4 regions of the Pseudomonas sp. SJZ080 genome follow, and region 2 is predicted to be linked to each of the others. Evidence: predicted binding sites of a transcription regulator. Region 2 holds the regulator's gene; each other region holds the start of a gene.
The links. The regulator FliA, encoded in region 2, starts transcription of late flagellar genes. The targets are predictions, from matches to a motif close to CTAAAGTTTNNNNNNNNNNNGCCGNTAA.
Positions count from the first base shown of each region.

Region 1: a site for FliA is predicted at 2,396-2,423, ahead of motA (flagellar motor stator protein MotA). Genes of this name have one in related genera too.
Region 3: a site for FliA is predicted at 3,342-3,369, ahead of FBY04_RS21985 (methyl-accepting chemotaxis protein). Genes of this name have one in related genera too.
Region 4: a site for FliA is predicted at 2,004-2,031, ahead of FBY04_RS15250 (methyl-accepting chemotaxis protein). Genes of this name have one in related genera too.

Region 1 covers NZ_VIUK01000001.1:350,553-355,187, reverse strand. The annotation lists gene rsgA (small ribosomal subunit biogenesis GTPase RsgA) at 1-179, shown strand, start outside; gene motB (flagellar motor protein MotB) at 444-1,472, opposite strand; gene motA (flagellar motor stator protein MotA) at 1,476-2,327, opposite strand; gene FBY04_RS01625 (HDOD domain-containing protein) at 2,494-4,032, shown strand; gene FBY04_RS01620 (rhodanese-like domain-containing protein) at 4,072-4,635, shown strand, end outside.
Region 2 covers NZ_VIUK01000005.1:268,357-272,991, reverse strand. The annotation lists gene FBY04_RS10195 (chemotaxis protein CheA) at 1-1,214, opposite strand, end outside; gene FBY04_RS10190 (protein phosphatase CheZ) at 1,261-2,049, opposite strand; gene FBY04_RS10185 (chemotaxis response regulator CheY) at 2,072-2,443, opposite strand; gene fliA (RNA polymerase sigma factor FliA) at 2,611-3,351, opposite strand; gene fleN (flagellar synthesis regulator FleN) at 3,348-4,178, opposite strand; gene flhF (flagellar biosynthesis protein FlhF) at 4,295-4,635, opposite strand, start outside.
Region 3 covers NZ_VIUK01000018.1:111,057-115,691, reverse strand. The annotation lists gene FBY04_RS21990 (VWA domain-containing protein) at 1-1,125, shown strand, start outside; gene FBY04_RS21985 (methyl-accepting chemotaxis protein) at 1,262-3,238, opposite strand; gene FBY04_RS21975 (LysR substrate-binding domain-containing protein) at 3,420-4,340, opposite strand; gene FBY04_RS21970 (NorM family multidrug efflux MATE transporter) at 4,499-4,635, shown strand, end outside.
Region 4 covers NZ_VIUK01000010.1:94,695-99,329, forward strand. The annotation lists gene FBY04_RS15250 (methyl-accepting chemotaxis protein) at 1-1,872, opposite strand, end outside; gene FBY04_RS15255 (helicase HerA-like domain-containing protein) at 2,046-3,533, shown strand; gene FBY04_RS15260 (DUF721 domain-containing protein) at 3,654-4,109, opposite strand; gene secA (preprotein translocase subunit SecA) at 4,417-4,635, shown strand, end outside.

The sequences.
Region 1 (4,635 bases), on a different contig from region 2:
TCGAAGCCGGCTTCATCGAGTTCAACGACCTGATCGGCACGTGCCGTTTCCGCGACTGCAAGCACGACCGCGAACCGGGTTGCGCATTGCTCAAGGCGCTGGAAGAAGGCCGTGTGCAGCAGCAACGGATGAACAGCTACCGCTCGATCATCGCGAGTTTGCCGGAAAACAGTTACTAGGCCGCCCGCAGACACAAAAAAGCCGCGATCATCTCGCGGCTTTTTCATTTTCAGCGCCCAGGACGTCCAAGGCATCACAGTCGTCCTGGATCAACACAACGCAAAACCTGTAGGAGCCGGCTTGCTGGCGATGGACGCAAGTGCGTCGCGTTGATTCAGACAGCACGCGTTATCGTTGACGACCATCGCCAGCAAGCCGGCTCCTACAAGGGGCCGTGCAAACCAAAGCAAAAAAGCCGACATCACTGTCGGCTTTTTTGTGGGTCACTGCTTCGGCGGTTCAGCCGGTTTCGGTGCCGGGTCATCGAAGAGATTCAAACGCTCGCGAAGCTCATGGGCCGGCAATGGTTCTTTATCGGCTGGCAATGCGTTCGGATCAGCTGGCGTGGCAGGCACTTCACCCGGGCCGCCCTGCCCTTGCGTCGGCTCCGGAGTCGGTTCCGCGCCTTGCGAACCTTCGATGGCACGCTGGGCTTTCTTGGTCAGCACGACAATGTCGATTCGACGGTTCACCGGGTTGAGCGGGTTCTCGCGATCGAACAACGCCGACGAGGCATAACCGACCACTCGTGCAATCTGCTGCTCCGGATAGCTGCCGGCCACCAGTGCACGGCGTGCGGCGTTGGCACGGTTGGCCGAGAGCTCCCAGTTACCGAAGTCGCCAGTGCCCGAATACGGCTTGGCATCGGTGTGACCGCTGATGCTGATCTTGTTCGGCACCGCTTTGATGGTGTCGGCCATGGCCAACAGGATGTCTTCGAAATACGGTTTCAGACGAGCGCTGCCGGAATCGAACATCGGGCGGTTTTCAGCGTCCACGATCTGGATGCGCAAGCCGTCCGGGGTGATTTCGAACAGAATCTGGTCCTTGAATTTCTTCAGTTGCGGGTTCTCTTCAACCTTGTTCTGCAATTCTTGCAGCAACAGTTCAAGGCGTTCCTTCTCGACCATTTCGGCCATGCCTTCGACCTGCTCGACGTCGACGGTCACCTTGTCCGGCTGCGGCTGGGATTTCACTTCGGGGTTGAGGGTGTTTTCCGGCGCCAGGGTCGGCGTGCCGCCCAAGTCGATGATGAAAGGTGTGCCACTTTCGGAAAAGCCGACCGGGTCCTTGAAGTAACCGGCGATGGCGAGTTTCTGTTCCGGTGTTGCGGTGGACAGCAGCCACAACACCAGAAAGAACGCCATCATCGCCGTCGCAAAGTCGGCGAAGGCGATTTTCCAGGCGCCCCCGTGATGCCCGCCGGCGATGCGCTTGACGCGCTTGATGATTATCGGCTGGTTGTTTTCCATGACTTAACGACCACGAACCGCTTGTTCCAGCTCAGCGAAGCTAGGACGGTGCGCCGGGTACAGAACCTTGCGCCCGAACTCTACCGCCAGCGATGGCGGCATGCCGGAAGCCGAAGCCACCAGCGAGGCCTTGATGGCTTCGTAGACGTTCAGTTCTTCCTTGGCATCGTGGGCCAGGGAGTGGGCCAACGGACCAAAGAAACCGTACGCCGCGAGAATACCGAAGAAGGTACCGACCAGTGCCGCACCCACGTGCAGACCGATGGATTTCTGGTCGCCTTCACCCAGGGACGCCATGGTCACCACGATACCCAATACCGCCGCGACGATACCGAAACCGGGCATGGCGTCGGCGATGCCGTTCACCGCGTGGGACGGGTGCTCAAGGTCTTCCTTGAGGTTGTAGAGTTCCATGTCGAACAGGCCTTCCAGCTCATGGGGAGCCATGTTGCCGGAGGACATGATGCGCAGGTAATCGCAGATAAACGCGGTCATGCGCTCATCTTTGAGCACCGATGGGTACTTGGCGAAGATGGGACTCGCGGCGGCATCTTCGATGTCGCCTTCGATGGCCATCATGCCTTCGCGGCGACTCTTGTTGAGGATCTCGTAGATCAGCCCCAACACTTCAAGATAGTAGCCGTGATTGAAGCGCGACCCGAACATGCTCAAGGACTTCTTGAGCACGTGCAGTGTCATGTAACCGGGGTTGGCCTGGAGGAATGCGCCAAGGGCCGCACCACCGATGATCATCACCTCGAAGGGTTGAATCAGGGCGGCAATCTTGCCGTGGGAGAGCACGTATCCGCCGAGCACGCTCGCGAATACGACGATGATGCCGATTATTTTAGCCATAGGTAGGAGAGCACTTACTGAGTCGGGTTCAAGGTCATATTCGGAAGTTAAAAAATCTCTTCTTCTACTTATCGGCAAAACTGCGCCAGACTATAGCCAGTTCAGGCGAAAAGCCAATTTGGCCCGCTCCAGGCATAGGTAATGCAGACGATGATCGCGTCCAGACATGGCTAACGAAACGAACGTCCCAACTCCAAAACCGACCACACTCGAAGGCTGGGTCAAGCTTCTCGATGGTGTGCGCCTGCCGGTTCCGCAAGCCAGTCATGACCGTGTCTGCAAGGCCATCCGCGACGACCGCAGCTCCCTGCGCGATATCGCCGAGTTGATGCAGGACAGCCCCGCCCTGGCCTTGAGCGTGATCCGCGAAGCCAACCGGCACACCCACGGCAGCATGACCGAGCCTGCGGAAAACCTTGAGGTGGCGATCAATCGCCTCGGGTTGAAACGCACGGAAGAACTGCTTGCGCGACTGCCCGCGGTACCTGAATCGCAAATCCCCGTGGCCCTTCGACAGTTGCAGATGATCAGCCTGCACGCGACGCAACAGGCCAACGGCTTTTTCGCCGCGCGCCTGGCGCGGCTGTGGCAGGACATCCACTGGGGCAGCCTGCTGTTTCTTTCGCCGCTGTGGCCCATGGCGTTGACCCATCCGCAGTTGCTTGAAGAATGGGAACTGCGGGTCATCCATAAAGGCGAGTCGGCGCGCAACGTCGAGAAACAATTGTTTGGCGCTCGCCTGCTGGAAATCGCTCAGGCGCTGGTGGAGATCTGGCACCTGCCGATCTGGGTGCAGCAAGGTTACAAGCTGCTGCTCAACGAGCAACGGGAACTGGTGAAAGTCCTGCGCATCGCGCGCGACAGCGATCATCCATTGCGCCAGCAGAACCGTCTTGATGACGATCCGACATTGCGCCGCTGGCTCAATCAACCGGCCAATACCGTGTTGCTGGCCAACGGTCTGGCGCTGTCGGCGCAACAGGCCTGGGACAGTCCGCACAGTGAACGCTGGCAGTACCTGACCAGCCTTTACCTGCAAATGCCGATGGAGGAGGTGCAACAGCAATTGCACCAGCAGGCCGCCAACAGTGCGCGTCAGCATGCCATGCCAGACCTCTGGCACCCGGCGGTTGCACTGCTCTGGCCTTGGGGCATGAACCGCGTTCACGCCGGTCTGCTGCCCGCCCCGGCGCCGACCGCCGAGGACCTGGCCAAATGGCGCAAACAATGCGCCGAGCTGCTGGTAGAGCCGAGTCGCTTCACCAATGCCATGCACCTGACCAACTCGGCCCGTGACGCGTTGGTCGCGTGCGGCATGCGTCGAGTGATGATCCTGATGGCCGACCGCACGCACGCCAATCTGCGCGTGCACCAGATCGCCGGGCTGCCGAAAGAAGCCGCCGGCCTGAATTTCGTGGTCAGCCAAAGCACCGTGCTGCAACGCCTGCTTTCGCAACAGGCGCAGGTGCGCCTGACCCCGGCCAACAACGCGCAATTTTCGGCGCTGCTCCCGGCCAGCCTGCGCTCGCAGTTCGGTGGCGAACACCTGCTGTTGCGCTCGCTGGTCAACAACGGCCGCGTGATCATGATCGTGGTGGCCGATCAGGGCGGCGGGCCGTTCTCTGAAATCACCGTGCAGGCCTTTGGCAAAACCGCGCAGTGCATCGAGAAAGCCCTGCACAGCTTTAGCCATCGCGGCCAATGACCCGCTACAATCCTCCCCTTTGTGCTCTGGAGACCTCACATGTCTGACTTCTCTGGCTTGCCGCTGGTGATCGAACCGAGCGACTTGCTCTCTCGTCTCGACGCCCGCGATCTGATTCTGGTGGACCTGACCAGCAGCGCCCGCTATGCCGAAGGGCATATTCCCGGCGCGCGTTTTGTCGATCCGAAACGCACGCAACTCGGACAGCCGCCTGCACCAGGCTTGATGCCGCCGCACGCGGCACTCGAAGCGTTGTTCGGTGAGCTGGGACACAACCCCGATGCGGTCTACGTCGTGTATGACGATGAAGGCGGCGGTTGGGCCGGGCGCTTTATCTGGTTGCTGGACGTCATCGGCCACAGCAAGTACCACTACGTCGACGGTGGTCTGACGGCGTGGCTGGCAGAAGGCTCGCCCATGTCGATCCAGGTCCCGCCCGCGGTTGGCGGTCCGGTTTCGCTGACTCTGCATGACGAGCCCACCGCCACCCGCGAATACCTGCAAAGCCGTCTCGGCGCCGCCGACCTGGCGATCTGGGACGCGCGCGGGCCGCTGGAGTACTCCGGCGAGAAAGTCCTCGCAGCCAAGGGCGGGCACATTCCC
Region 2 (4,635 bases):
GACACGGCCTTGGACATGGCCTCATCGGCGCTGTTGGCGCCCAGGCGAACCAGGCGGTTACGCACCAGTACCAATTCGCCAACCATGTTCATGATTTCGTCGAGACGCGCGGTGTCGACCCGCACGGTGGTCTCGGCTTCGCTGGCCGGCTTTTCCGCCGGTGGCGCAGCCGGTGCACGGGCTGGCGCCGGTGCAGCAGCGGCAGCAGGCTTCGGCGCTTCGGCTTTAGGCTCGGGCGCCTTGGCGACAGGTGCCGGGGCTTTGGCAACGGGTGCCGCTACCGAAGAAGCGGCGGAACCGGTGCCGACTTCAGTGAATTTGCCTTTACCGTGCAATTCGTCGAGCAGCGATTCGAACTCGTGATCCGAGATCAGATCACTGCCGGCCGCTTTGGCGCCAGGCACAGCGGCGACCGGGGCCGAAGCAATGGCCGACTCCAGCGCGTCGACGGCAAAGTTGCCCTTGCCGTGCAGCTGATCGAGCAGCGCTTCGAACTCGTCGTCGGTAATGTCGGAACTGTCGCCTGCCGCTTTCGGGGCAGCCGGTGCGGCGGGTGCAGCAGGAGCTGCCACCGCGTCGACGGCGAACTGACCTTTGCCGTGCAGTTGATCGAGCAACGACTCGAATTCTGCGTCGGTGATTTCGTCGCTGGCAGCGGCATCGCCGGCTGGCAGCGGAGCAGCTGTCGGAGCCTCGGCCTGAGCCTTGACGGCGTTCAGCGAGTCCAGCAGTTGTTCGAATTCGTTATCGGTGATGTCGCCTGATTCGGCTTCGACAGCCGGCTCTTCCGCCACTTGAGCCACAGGTGCGGCTTCATCGGCGGTTTGCGGCTCGGCCAGACGGGCCAGGGCCGCGAGCAATTCAGGCGTGGCAGCCGTGATCGGGCTGCGCTCGCGGACTTCGCTGAACATGCTGTTCACCGCGTCCAGCGCTTCGAGAACCACGTCCATCAACTCCGAGTCGACGCGACGTTCACCCTTGCGCAGGATGTCGAACACGTTCTCGGCGATGTGACAGCACTCCACCAGCTCGTTGAGCTGGAGGAAGCCGGCGCCCCCTTTTACAGTGTGAAAACCGCGAAAAATTGCATTGAGCAAGTCCGCATCATCCGGTCGGCTTTCAAGTTCGACCAGCTGTTCGGACAGTTGCTCTAGAATCTCGCCGGCCTCAACCAGGAAATCCTGAAGGATCTCTTCATCGGCGCCGAAGCTCATTAAGGGTGTGCTCCTACAGGTCTAAAAACCTAAAATACCTAAAATTCTAAAACCCTAGGCTGGATAGCAAATCGTCCACATCGTCCTGACCGGACACAACGTCTTCTCTTTTATCGGCATGAATCTGCGGACCTTCACCCTGAGAGAGATGTTTTTGCGGATCTTTTTCAGCAAGCATCGCTTCACGGTCATGTTCGATGCCCGCAAAGCGGTCCACCTGACTGGCCATAAGCACGAGCTTGAGCAGGTTGCTTTCAACTTCGGTGACCAACTGGGTCACACGCTTGATCACTTGACCTGTGAGGTCCTGGTAATCCTGAGCGAGCAGAATGTCGTTGAGGTTGCTCGACACCGCGCGGTTGTCCGCGCTGCTGCGTGTCAGGAAACCGTCGACACGCCGTGCCAGCTCGCGAAACTCTTCAGCCCCGACTTCGCGACGCATGAACCGCCCCCAATCCGTGCTCAGCGCCTGGGCTTCATCGCTCAGGCTGTTGACCAATGGCGTAGAGTTTTCGACCAGGTCCATGGTGCGGTTGGCTGCGGCCTCTGTCAGCTTGACAACGTAGCCCAGTCGCTCGGTGGCATCTGTGATCTGGGACACTTCCTCGGCTTGCGGCATGTGCGGGTCAATCTGGAAATTGACGATCGCGCTGTGCAGCTCGCGGGTGAGCTTGCCCACTTCCTGATACAGGCCACGGTCACGGGTCTGATTGAGCTCATGGATCAGTTGCACAGCGTCGCCAAACTTGCCTTTTTCAAGGCTTTCGACCAGTTCGACTGCGTGTTTTTTCAGGGTCGATTCAAAATCGCCCTGTGAAGATTCGTTTTGGTCCATAGCTCCCCCGTGGCGCAGTTTCTCAACCGATGCGTTCGAAAATCTTCTCGATTTTTTCTTTTAACGCCTGGGCCGTGAAGGGTTTGACCACATAGCCGTTAACACCGGCCTGGGCCGCTTCGATGATCTGCTCGCGCTTGGCTTCAGCAGTCACCATCAGCACTGGCAGGTGCTTGAGCTTTTCATCGGCGCGCACGTGACGCAGCAGATCGATACCGGTCATGCCAGGCATGTTCCAGTCCGTTACCAGAAAGTCGATGCTCCCGCTGTTGAGAACCGGAATGGCAGTAATGCCATCGTCAGCCTCGACCGTGTTGGTGAACCCAAGGTCACGCAACAGGTTTTTTATGATCCGCCGCATCGTTGAGAAGTCATCAACGATGAGGATTTTCATGTTCTTGTCCAATTCGACCTCCAAGCAGTCTTAAACGCGCCCAGCACCTGGACGCGCCATTTCAATCAATCCGGCAAAGCACTCAATGACTGTCTGGAGCACAACAGATCGAGACCGGCGCAGTTCAACACCACACCAGCCACGTTCGCAGTGTCCCCACACTGCCTTCAGCGCGCTCGCCACTCCCCCAAACGCCCCCGCAAACGGGCCGCGCACTGGCTGTGTAACTGGCTGACCCGAGATTCGCTGACCCCCAGGACCTCACCGATTTCCTTGAGATTCAACTCTTCGTCGTAGTACAGCGCCAACACCAGTCGCTCACGCTCCGGCAAATTGGCAATCGCGTCCGCCAGCGCCGCCTGGAAGCGTTCATCTTCCAGATCGCGTGACGGCTCGAGATGAGCACTCGCGCCATCCTCGTGCAGCCCTTCGTGTTCGCCGTCCTGCAACAGATCGTCGAAACTGAATAACCGGCTGCCCAGGGTGTCGTTCAAAATCCCGTAGTAATCGTCGAGACTCAATTGGAGTTCGGCCGCAACTTCGTGATCTTTAGCGTCACGGCCGGTTTTAGCTTCAATCGAGCGAATTGCGTCGCTGACCATGCGGGTATTGCGGTGGACCGAACGTGGCGCCCAGTCCCCCTTGCGGACTTCATCGAGCATCGCGCCGCGGATTCGAATGCCCGCGTACGTCTCGAAACTCGCGCCTTTGCTAGCGTCGTATTTGGTCGATACTTCAAGCAGGCCGATCATGCCGGCCTGGATCAGGTCTTCGACCTGAACACTGGCTGGCAATCGCGCCAGCAAGTGGTAAGCAATGCGTTTGACCAGTGGCGCGTAACGCTCGATCAGCTCGTACTGCGCGTCACGCGCCGACTTCTTGTAGAGGTTATAACCGCTGGCTGTCATAGCACGGGTCCTGCCGTTTGTTGCACGAGGCGCTCGACGAAAAACTCCAGGTGCCCACGCGGGTTGGCAGGCAGCGGCCAGGTATCGACCTTTTGTGCGATGGCCTTGAAGGCCAGGGAACACTTGGAACGCGGGAAAGCTTCATAAACCGCGCGCTGCTTCTGAACGGCCTTGCGCACGCTTTCGTCGTACGGCACCGCACCGACGTATTGTAAGGCGACGTCGAGGAAGCGATCCGTGACCTTGGTCAACTTGGCGAACAGGTTGCGCCCTTCCTGCGGGCTCTGGGCCATGTTGGCGAGGACGCGGAAGCGGTTCATGCCGTAATCGCGGTTCAGCAGTTTGATCAGTGCATAGGCGTCGGTGATCGAGGTCGGCTCGTCGCAGACCACCAGCAGGACTTCCTGCGCGGCGCGAACGAAACTGACTACCGAGTCACCAATGCCCGCAGCGGTGTCGATCACCAGAACGTCGAGGTTGTCGCCGATATCGCTGAACGCCTGGATCAGGCCGGCGTGTTGCGCCGGGCTCAGATGCACCATGCTCTGAGTGCCGGACGCCGCCGGGACGATGCGGATACCGCCGGGCCCCTGCAACAACACGTCGCGCAGCTCACAGCGGCCTTCGATGACATCGGCCAGGGTACGTTTGGGTGTCAGCCCCAGCAGGACGTCGACGTTCGCCAGCCCCAGATCGGCGTCCAGCAGCATGACGCGCCGGCCGAGCTCAGCTAGAGCCAGGGACAAGTTCACTGACACGTTAGTCTTCCCGACGCCACCTTTGCCGCCGGTCACCGCGATCACCTGTACGGGATGCATGCTGCCCATGTTATTTCTTTACCTTGTCTTGCATAGACGGAGGCCACATTACTGGCTGCGCGTTCACAAACGGAACAATGCATGGCAGACCATCGATGTAGGTACAAAAACTGTTCATTAATACCTCAGCCAACCTGCTTGGTCGGACTGTGGTAAATATCAGCGAACATGTCAGCCATGGCTTCTTCGCTGGGTTCTTCCTGCATTTGCACGCTGACGGCGCGGCTCACCAGCTGATGACGACGCGGCAGATGCAAATCATCCGGAATCCGCGGTCCATCGGTCAGGTAAGCCACCGGCAATTCATGACTGATTGCCAGGCTCAACACCTCGCCAAGGCTTGCCGTTTCATCCAGTTTAGTCAGGATGCAGCCAGCGAGCCCGCAGCGCTTGTAACTGTGATAAGCGGCGGTTAGAACCTGTTTCTGGCTGGTGGTTGCCAGAACCAGATAATTTTTTGATTTGA
Region 3 (4,635 bases), on a different contig from region 2:
CCCGAGCTGGACAAACTCTACAGCCTCAATGGTGAGCCTTTGGTGGTGCGCTGGAACCAGCGTCCGCCAAAACCGGTGGTGCCGCCAGTGGTTCCGCTGGCGCCGGTGGCCGCCGTGGCGCCTTCGCGCCGTGGATGGTGGATCGCCGCCGCGTTGCTGGCACTGCTGTTGTTGCTCCTGGCGCTCTGGGCTTACTGGTGGTTTATGCACCGGGAAAAAGTTGTCCCGGTCGAACCGGTCGCCCCGGTGGTGACACCGATCGAGAAACCGGTTGAGCCCGTTCCCGAGCCGGTAGTGGAGCCGGAGCCTGTCGTGGAACCAAAACCGGAACCCGTACCGGTTCCGGAGCCAGAACCAGTGCCCGCCCCCAAACCGGTCCCGCCGCCAAAACCTGTGGTGGCCGCCCCGCCGCCACCGCCACCGCCGCCGCCGCCGCCGGCACCGACGCTGGACAACTTCGCGTGCCGCAAAAAAGCGCCCAACGCAGAGATACCGCAGTTCGTGGTGGTGCTCGACACCTCGGGTTCAATGGATTTGAACATCAAGTCCGTGAAAGCCGATGAGGACTGGTTCTTCGGCAATGAGATGAACAAGTATCTGGACCCGAACCGCACCATGCAGATTTTCGCCAAACCCAGCCGCATGGACGTCGCCAAGGACTCGCTGGCCGGCATGATCAACGGGCTGGACCCGAAAATCGACACGCGCCTCATCACCTTCGCCGGCTGCGAACGCACACCGGACCAGGGCGTGTTCAAGTTTGGCGACCGGCCACGGCTGATCAACGGGATTCAGGGCCTGGTGCCCAACGACGGCACACCGCTGGCCGACAGCCTGGCTTACGCTGCAAGCACCGTCGACGGGCGTAATAATGATGCCGTGATCGTGATGTTTGTCGACGGTGAGGACGGTTGCCAGAAAGACGCTTGCGCGGTGTCCCGCCAAATCGCCAGGGAACAACCACGCCTTCGGGTCAACGTGGTGAAAATCGGTGCCGGTGGCCCGTCACGCTGCATTGCTGAAAACACTGGTGGCCGGGTTTACAACAGCACCAACGCGGCAGAACTGGCCAAGCAGTTGAAACTGGCGAGCAAGGAAGTGTCGAGCAACGCCAAGTGTGATTGATTGGCTGATCTGAATATTGCGATGAGGCTATCGCGAGCAAGCTTGCTCCTACAGGAGATGTGGCGTTCCACGTTTTTGTGAACGACGCCAAACCTGTCGGAGCAAGCCTGCTCGCGATAGCTATTTCAAAGGCACCTCAACGAAAGCGGTCAACCTCCTGGCGCAAATCCGCCGCCAGGCTCTCCAGCTCTTTGGCCGTCACCGCCAGGTTCGACACCACTTCCCGCTGCTCACTGTTCGCCAGCGCAATGCTCTGCAAATTGCTGCTGAGCAATGTCGCGGTGCTGCTCTGCTCCTGGGTCGCCGTGGTGATCGCTGCGAACTGCTCGCCAGCAGAACGGCTTTGCTCATCGATCCGCGCCAGCGCGGAAGCGACGTTGGCGTTACGCGACAGGCCTTCCTGCATCAGCACATTGCCCTGCTCCATGGTGCTGATGGCGTTGCCGGTTTCTTGCTGGATGCTTTGGATCATCCCGGAAATCTCGTCGGTCGCCTGGCGAGTACGCGAAGCCAGGTTGCGCACCTCGTCAGCCACCACCGCAAACCCACGACCCTGCTCACCGGCACGCGCCGCTTCGATGGCGGCATTGAGCGCCAGCAAGTTGGTCTGCTCGGCAATCGAAGTGATCACCCCGACAATCCCGCCGATTTCCTGAGAACGCTGACCCAAGGTGTTGATCACCGTGGCAGTGCTGTTCAGTGCACCGGCAATCTGCTCCAGGGACGAGGACGCTTCGTCCATCGATGTACGACCGATCTGGGTTTGTTGTGCATTTTCCTGAGCCAGGCGTTGGGTGTTGCCCATGTTGTCGGCAATATTCAGCGACGTGGCGCTGAACTCTTCCACGGCGCCGGCCATGCTGGTGATTTCGCCGGACTGCTGCTCCATGCCTTCATAGGCGCCACCCGACAGACCCGACAGCGCCTGGGCACGGCTGTTGACCTCTTGCGAGGCCTTGCGGATGTGCTCGACCATTGTCGACAGCGCCTGGCTCATCTGGTTGAAAGCGCGGGCCAGCTGACCGATTTCGTCGTTGCTCGACACGTCCAGACGCACGCTCAGATCACCAGCCCCCAGGGCTTCGGCCTGACGCACCAGATCGCCCAGCGGCGCGAGCTTACTGCGCAGCAACCAGACGGCGGAGCCCACAGCGATCAACATCGCCAGCAGGCTGCCAATGGCCAATTGAATGCCGACAGCCCAGGTTACAGCACGGATTTCGCTTTTCGGCATGCTCGCCACGACCGACCACGGCCCGCCTTCAAATGGCACGGCAATGCTGTAGAAATCTTCGGACTTGTCGCTCCAGAATTCACCTTTACCCGGCGTCTTGACCAGGCTGTTGATCGGCTTGACCGCTTGCTCCGGTGCTTGCACCCCCGCAATGGGTACCAGCCATTTGTTCTGCTCATCGAGCAATGCCAAAGAACCGGTCTGCCCGATGCGGAAGCGTGTGAGGTTGGCAAACTGTGCGTTCTGAGCGTCGGTGTAATCGAATCCTACGTACAACACGGCAATGACCTTACCGCTGCTGTCACGTACAGGCGTGTACTGCGACATGTAGAAGCGTTCGAACAGCAAAGCTCGGCCCACGTAGTTTTGCCCCGCCAACAGGCGCGCGTAAGCCGGGTTCGCGTGATCGAGCAACGTGCCAATGGCGCGGCTGCCGTCTTGTTTAGTTACGTTCGTACTGACTCGAATGAACTCATCACCACTGCGCACGAACACCGTCGCAACGCCTGCGGTCATTTGCTTGAACTCGTCCACTTCCTTGAAGTTGTTGTTCAGCACTTCACTGCCCAGGTGCAAGCCCGGGGTCTGCGTGCCCGCCACGGCCACCGGCTCGTCCGGGTGCACGCTCAGACCCGCGCTGAAGCGCTTCTCGAACAGGCCGGCCAGACGCTGGGTACTTTCACGCAACGTGCCGTGAAACGTACTCAACTGGTCGGCCAGCAAACGAGCTTCGCTGGCCAGGTGCTCCTCGCGGGTAGCGAGGTTGGCCGAGTCCAGCGAGCGCAAGGCAAACACGGTGCTGCCGCTGATGACAATCGCCAGAATGACGGCGAGTGCAAGACCAAGCTGTGAGGCAATCCGGGCACGAGGTTGAGACATGACAGCTCCTGGCCAAGTGACCGGATCTTCATTGATCGGCTGCTCGGCAAATTTTCTAATAATGGGAATTGCGTCGAACCTGCACGAAGGTTCCATCTGCAGATTTTCGGCGGCAAACCTGAATACTTGAGTAATCAACCGGGATATAGCACAAAGCCTCTATCCCGATGGCTCTAACGATTCAGCTCAGGTGCTCGACATCCGGCAATTTCATCGCAAGGGCTTCGCCCTGGAGGAAATCGCTGAGGCGGCGCAAACGTTCACCTCCGGGGCGTGTTTTCGGCCAGACGAGGTAATAATTCTCACCGCTGGCGACGGCAGTCGGCCACGGCAAACTCAGACGGCCCTGCGCCACATCCTCGGCCACCATCAAAAGATCGCCCATCGACACGCCATAACCCCGGGCGGCAGCAATCATCCCCAGTTCAAGCGTATCGAACACCTGCCCGCCCTTGAGCGACACCTGATCGGTCAACCCCATGCGCTCCAGCCAGTTGCGCCAGTCACGCCGGTCCGGCGTCGGGTGCAGGAGCTCGGCATTGGCCAGGCGTGCGACATCCCACGGTTGATCCTTCAGAAGATTCGGCGCGCCCACCGGAATCAGCTCCTCGGGGAACAGGAAACTCGCCTCCCAGTCCGGCGGAAAATGCCCGTTGCTGAGGATTACGGCGCAGTCGAACGGCTCATGGTTGAAGTCCACCGAGTCGACGTCCATCCAGGCGCTGGTCAGTTGCACTTCGTTGCCCGGTTGCAGATGGCGGAAACGGCTGAGCCGCGCCAGCAACCAGCGCATGGTCAGGGTCGACGGGGCTTTCATGCGCAGGATGTCATCTTCGGCGCGCAAGGTATTGCAGGCGCGTTCAAGTGCCGTGAAGCCTTCGCGGATGCCCGGCAGGATCAGGCGCGCCGACTCGGTCAGTTGCAGATTGCGCCCGCTGCGATGAAACAGCCGACAGGCAAAGTGCTCTTCGAGCGTACGAATGTGTCGACTGACCGCACTCTGCGTAATCGACAACTCTTCGGCCGCACGGGTGAACGAGCTATGCCGCGCCGCCGCTTCGAATGCACGAAGGGCATACAGGGGAGGAAGACGACGAGACATGCGGAAAGCTCCTATAGCGCAATGGCGTCAACTTATCAGAATCTCCCCAGGATGAGTTTTAATCATGCTACCCATCCTTTTTATCCCTTTGTGCAAACCCCGCAGAGCGCCGAGAATCGACGCTTTCCTGTTCTCTTTGACCATCGAGCGTGATGACCATGCAGCATCCAGCGCGTATTGAACTCTGGGCCATCCTGCGGCTGGCGGGGCCGTTGATTGCCTCGCAGTTGGCGCACATGCTGATGGTTCTCACCGACACCTTGATGATGGCGCGCCTGAGTCCCGAAGCATTGGC
Region 4 (4,635 bases), on a different contig from region 2:
TACCAACTGTTTCAGCCGCGCCGCCTGCTGCTCCAGGTCAGAGCACGCCCGCAATGTCGATTGCAGGTTTTCCACCCCTTCCTGGTTCAGCGTGTTGATCTCGGTGATGTCGACATTGATCGACTCGACCACCGCCGTCTGTTCCTCGGTCGCCGTGGCCACCGACTGGTTCATTCCGTCAATTTCGCCAATGCGCAAGGTCACGCTGTTCAGGCGCTCGCCCGCCAGGTTGGCGATTTCCACGCTGTCCTGGCTGTGACGCTGACTGTCGCTCATGGTGCTGACGGATTCGCGGGCGCCGACTTGCAGCTCCTCGATCATGGTCTGCACCTGTTGCGCCGATTCCTGTGTGCGGTGCGCCAGGTTGCGGACCTCATCGGCCACCACGGCAAAACCACGCCCGGCTTCACCGGCACGGGCGGCCTCGATAGCGGCGTTGAGCGCCAGCAGGTTGGTTTGCTGGGAAATGCTGGTGATCACTTCGAGGATCTGCCCGATGTTCACGGTTTTGCTGTTCAGCGATTCGATGTTGGTGCTGGAGGCGCTGAGCATGCTCGACAGTTGGTTCATCGCGACAATGCTGCGATCTACCACTTGCTGGCCATCTTCGGCCAGGCTGCGGGCATCACTGGCCTGACTCGAGGCCTGGGCGGCGTTGCGCGCAATTTCCTGGGCCGCGGCACCGAGCTGGTTGATGGCGGCGGCGACGCTGCTGGTGCGCGAAGCTTGCTGGTCGGAGTTGTACATCGACGAGTTGGAGGCCGCGACCACACGCAACGCCACTTCGTTGACCTGGCCGGTGGCCGAGGACACTTCGCGGATCGAACCGTGAATGCGCTCCACGAAACGGTTGAACGCGGTGCCGAGGCTGCCGAATTCGTCGTTGTTCTGGATAGTCAGGCGTTTGGTCAGGTCGCCTTCGCCGTCGGCGATGTCGGCCATGGCGCGGGTCATGACGTGCAGCGGCTGGATCAGGATGCGGATCAACATACCCAGCAGGGCGATGATGATCGCGACTGCAATGACAGTCGCAACCACCGCCGAGGCGCGGAATTCGCTGAGCTTCGCGAAGGCTTTATCCTTGTCCACCGACAGACCGATGTACCAGTTGACGGAAGACAGGCCTTTGATCGGGGTGAACGTGACGATGCGGGTTTTGCCATCGGCTTCTATTTCACTGAAATCGCTGCTGATGCGGGGGGTATTTTTCGGGTACGCCTCAGCCAGGGGTTTCATCACCAGCGCTTTGTCCGGGTGGACCAGAATCTTGCCGTCGGCGCTGACCAGGAACGCATAACCCATACCGCCGAAGTCCAGCGCATTCAGGCTGTCAGCGATCACTTGCAGGCTCAGGTCGCCGCCGACCACGCCGATGTTCTGGCCGTCCTTGAGGACGCTATTGACGATGGAGATGACCAGTTGGCCGGAGGCCAGATCGATATAGGGTTCGGTCAGTGCCGAGCCGCTGGTGCTTTGGGCGCTTTTGTACCAGGGACGGGCGCGAGGGTCATAGCCATCCGGCATTTTGCTGTCCGGGCGAATGATGAAGGTGCCATCCTTGTTGCCCAGATAGGCGCCCATGAAGGTCGACGTCACCGCTTTCTGCTCCAGCAGCTTGGCGACGTTGCCGATGTCAGCGTTCAGCGCGACGTTTTGTGAGAGGTTTTCGACCAGCAGGCTGCGGCCGGTCAGCCAGGTCTGGATATTGTTGGCAGTCACACTGCCCATTTCTTGCAGATAGTTGTCCAGGTCCTTGCTGATCGCGTTGCGCTGCAGATAGTCGTTGTACAGCGTGAACGAGGCGAACGCGGCAATAACGATGAGGGCGGCGGCAAGCAGGATTTTATGGCTGAAGCGCAGGTTTTTGTTCATGGCTTGGGGTTCCGCTAAGGTCTTAATGCCCAAGGCGTGCTTTTATAAAGAAACGCACAGTGGGCGGTCATGAAAACAAGCTGATATTTCCTTCCTTCCTTAGGGGGATAACCGATGCTTTTCAGTCTTTTATATCGGCCGCACAGAATCAAAGATTAACCAAAGGTGACCAAATGCCTGATTCCTCGCAACTCGTTATCGGTGCCGATCTCACGGGGCAACCGATCGCCCAGGCCATGCGCCTGGCGAACCGCCACGGTCTGGTCGCGGGGGCTACCGGGACCGGCAAGACCGTCACCTTGCAAAAACTGGCCGAAGCGTTCAGCGATGCTGGCGTGGCCGTGTTTGCGGCGGATATCAAAGGTGACCTGTGCGGCCTCGGCGCAGCCGGTAACCCTCAAGGCAAAATAGCCGAGCGTATCGCCGGGATGCCCTGGCTGAACCACACGCCTCAGGCCTATCCGGTCACCCTGTGGGACATTCACGGTCAGTCCGGTCATCCATTGCGCACAACCTTGAGCGAAATGGGCCCGTTACTGATTGGCGCCCTGTTGGAGCTGACCGACAGCCAACAGTCGGCGTTGTACGCGGCGTTCAAAGTCGCGGACCGCGAAGGCTTGTTGCTGCTGGATTTGAAAGACCTGAAGGCACTGCTCAATCACCTGCGTGACCACCCCGAATTGCTGGGGGACGACGCGGCGTTGATGACCACAGGGTCGAGTCAGGCGCTATTGCGACGCCTGGCGATTCTGGAACAACAAGGCGCCGAAGCACTGTTCGGCGAACCGGCGCTGCAACTCGAAGATATTTTGCAGCCGACCGCCGAGGGGCGCGGGCGGATTCATCTGTTGGATGCCAGTCGTCTGGTGCACGAGGCGCCCAAGGTCTACGCGACATTCCTCTTGTGGCTACTGGCCGAACTGTTCGAGCAACTGCCGGAGCGCGGCGATGCCGACAAACCGCTGCTGGCGCTGTTTTTCGACGAAGCACATTTGTTGTTTGCCGATACACCCAAGGCGCTGCAGGAACGTCTGGAGCAAGTGGTGCGGCTGATTCGCTCGAAAGGCGTGGGCGTGTATTTCGTCACCCAGTCGCCGGGTGACTTGCCGGATGACGTGCTGGCTCAACTCGGCCTGCGCGTCCAGCATGGCTTGCGCGCGTTCACGGCCAAGGAACAGAAATCCCTTCGGGCCGTGGCCGAGGGTTTCCGGCCGAACCCGGCGTTCGACGCCTTGTCGGTGTTGACTGAGCTGGGGATTGGCGAAGCGCTGGTCGGCACGTTGCAGGACAAGGGGACGCCGGAGATGGTCCAGCGCGTATTGGTCGCGCCGCCGCAATCGCGGATTGGGCCGTTGAGCGAAACCGAGCGCACGGTGTTGATCGCCGGGTCGCCGTTCAAGGGACGGTATGACAAGCCAGTTGATCGCGAATCCGCGTATGAAATATTGATGGGGCGTAAAGGTCTGGCGCCGGAGGCAGAAGCGGTGCCCGGCAAACCGGCGCCAGAGGAGCCGAGCTTCACCGACAAGGCCGGGGAATTCCTCGGCACAGCGGCAGGGCAGGCACTGAAATCGGCGATGCGACAGGCGGCCAATCAGTTGGGGCGGCAGTTGGTGCGCGGCCTGATGGGTTCGCTGCTCGGTGGCAGTAAACGCCGCTAGCGAGTGGGCCTAATCAAAATGTGGGAGCGGGCTTGCTCGCGAAAGCAGTGTGTCAGGCGATACAGATGTCGACTGACACTCCGCTTTCGCGAGCAAGCCCGCTCCCACATTTGATGTGTATTAATCCTTGGGTTTGGCGTGAGCCGCCAATCGCTCAAGCGCCGCTCGCAGGTTGGGGTCGGTAATCCCCTCAGCCGTCGCCTGAATGGTCGCGCCCGCATCGCTGGACAAACTGATGGTATGCCCCGCTGCCCCTTGCTGGACGGTCGGCGGCTGCACCTTGAACAGAATCCGCGTCAGGCTGGCGAATTCATCGAACATCTGTAACTGCCGTTGCAGACGCTTTTGTTGATAACGCAGACGGGTTGCCCAATGACCATCGGTGACGATCAGCAACAAACTGCCTTCGCGCCACGATGCCACATGGCAATGCTCGCGGGCGGCGGGCTGCAATTGGCTTTCCAGCAGACGTTGTAAATGACCCAGGCGTTGAGCATGGCCAAAAATGGCTTTCAGCGGTTTGGCTTCGCGAAGCAGAACGGCGGGTGCTCTGGCCGTAAGAGGGCGAAATGCCATGATCAGACACCTGAAGTAACAGAGCCGCCATGGTAGCAGAAAGCACTGGATGCGCCCGACCCATTGCTTTGCGCGCGCTTTACCCATTAAATCAACAAGTAACTTCTGCTGTAACCGGCTTGAAGTTCAGCAAAAAGCCCTTATTTTAAGTGAGCCCCGTCACAGCGCAGTGCATGCATCGTGGAACAACGCCACTTTCCTCACCATCGTTTCCGGGTAGAATGCTCGTTCGCATGCGGCCATGAGGGCTGCACGGGCGACTCACGGGGCCGCCCTCCATCCCTTTAGTGTGGAAGATCCTGCCGATATGTTTGCGCCTTTGTTAAAGAAACTTTTTGGAAGCAAGAACGAGCGTGAAGTCAAACGCATGCTCAAGACGGTGCAACTCGTCAATGCCTTCGAAGAGCAAATGGTGGCCCTTTCGGACGATCAATTGCGTGCCAAGACAGATGAGTTCAAGGCCCGCATCGCCAAAGGGGAAACCCTCGACAAACTGCTGCCAGAAGCCTTTGCGGTCGCCCGCGAA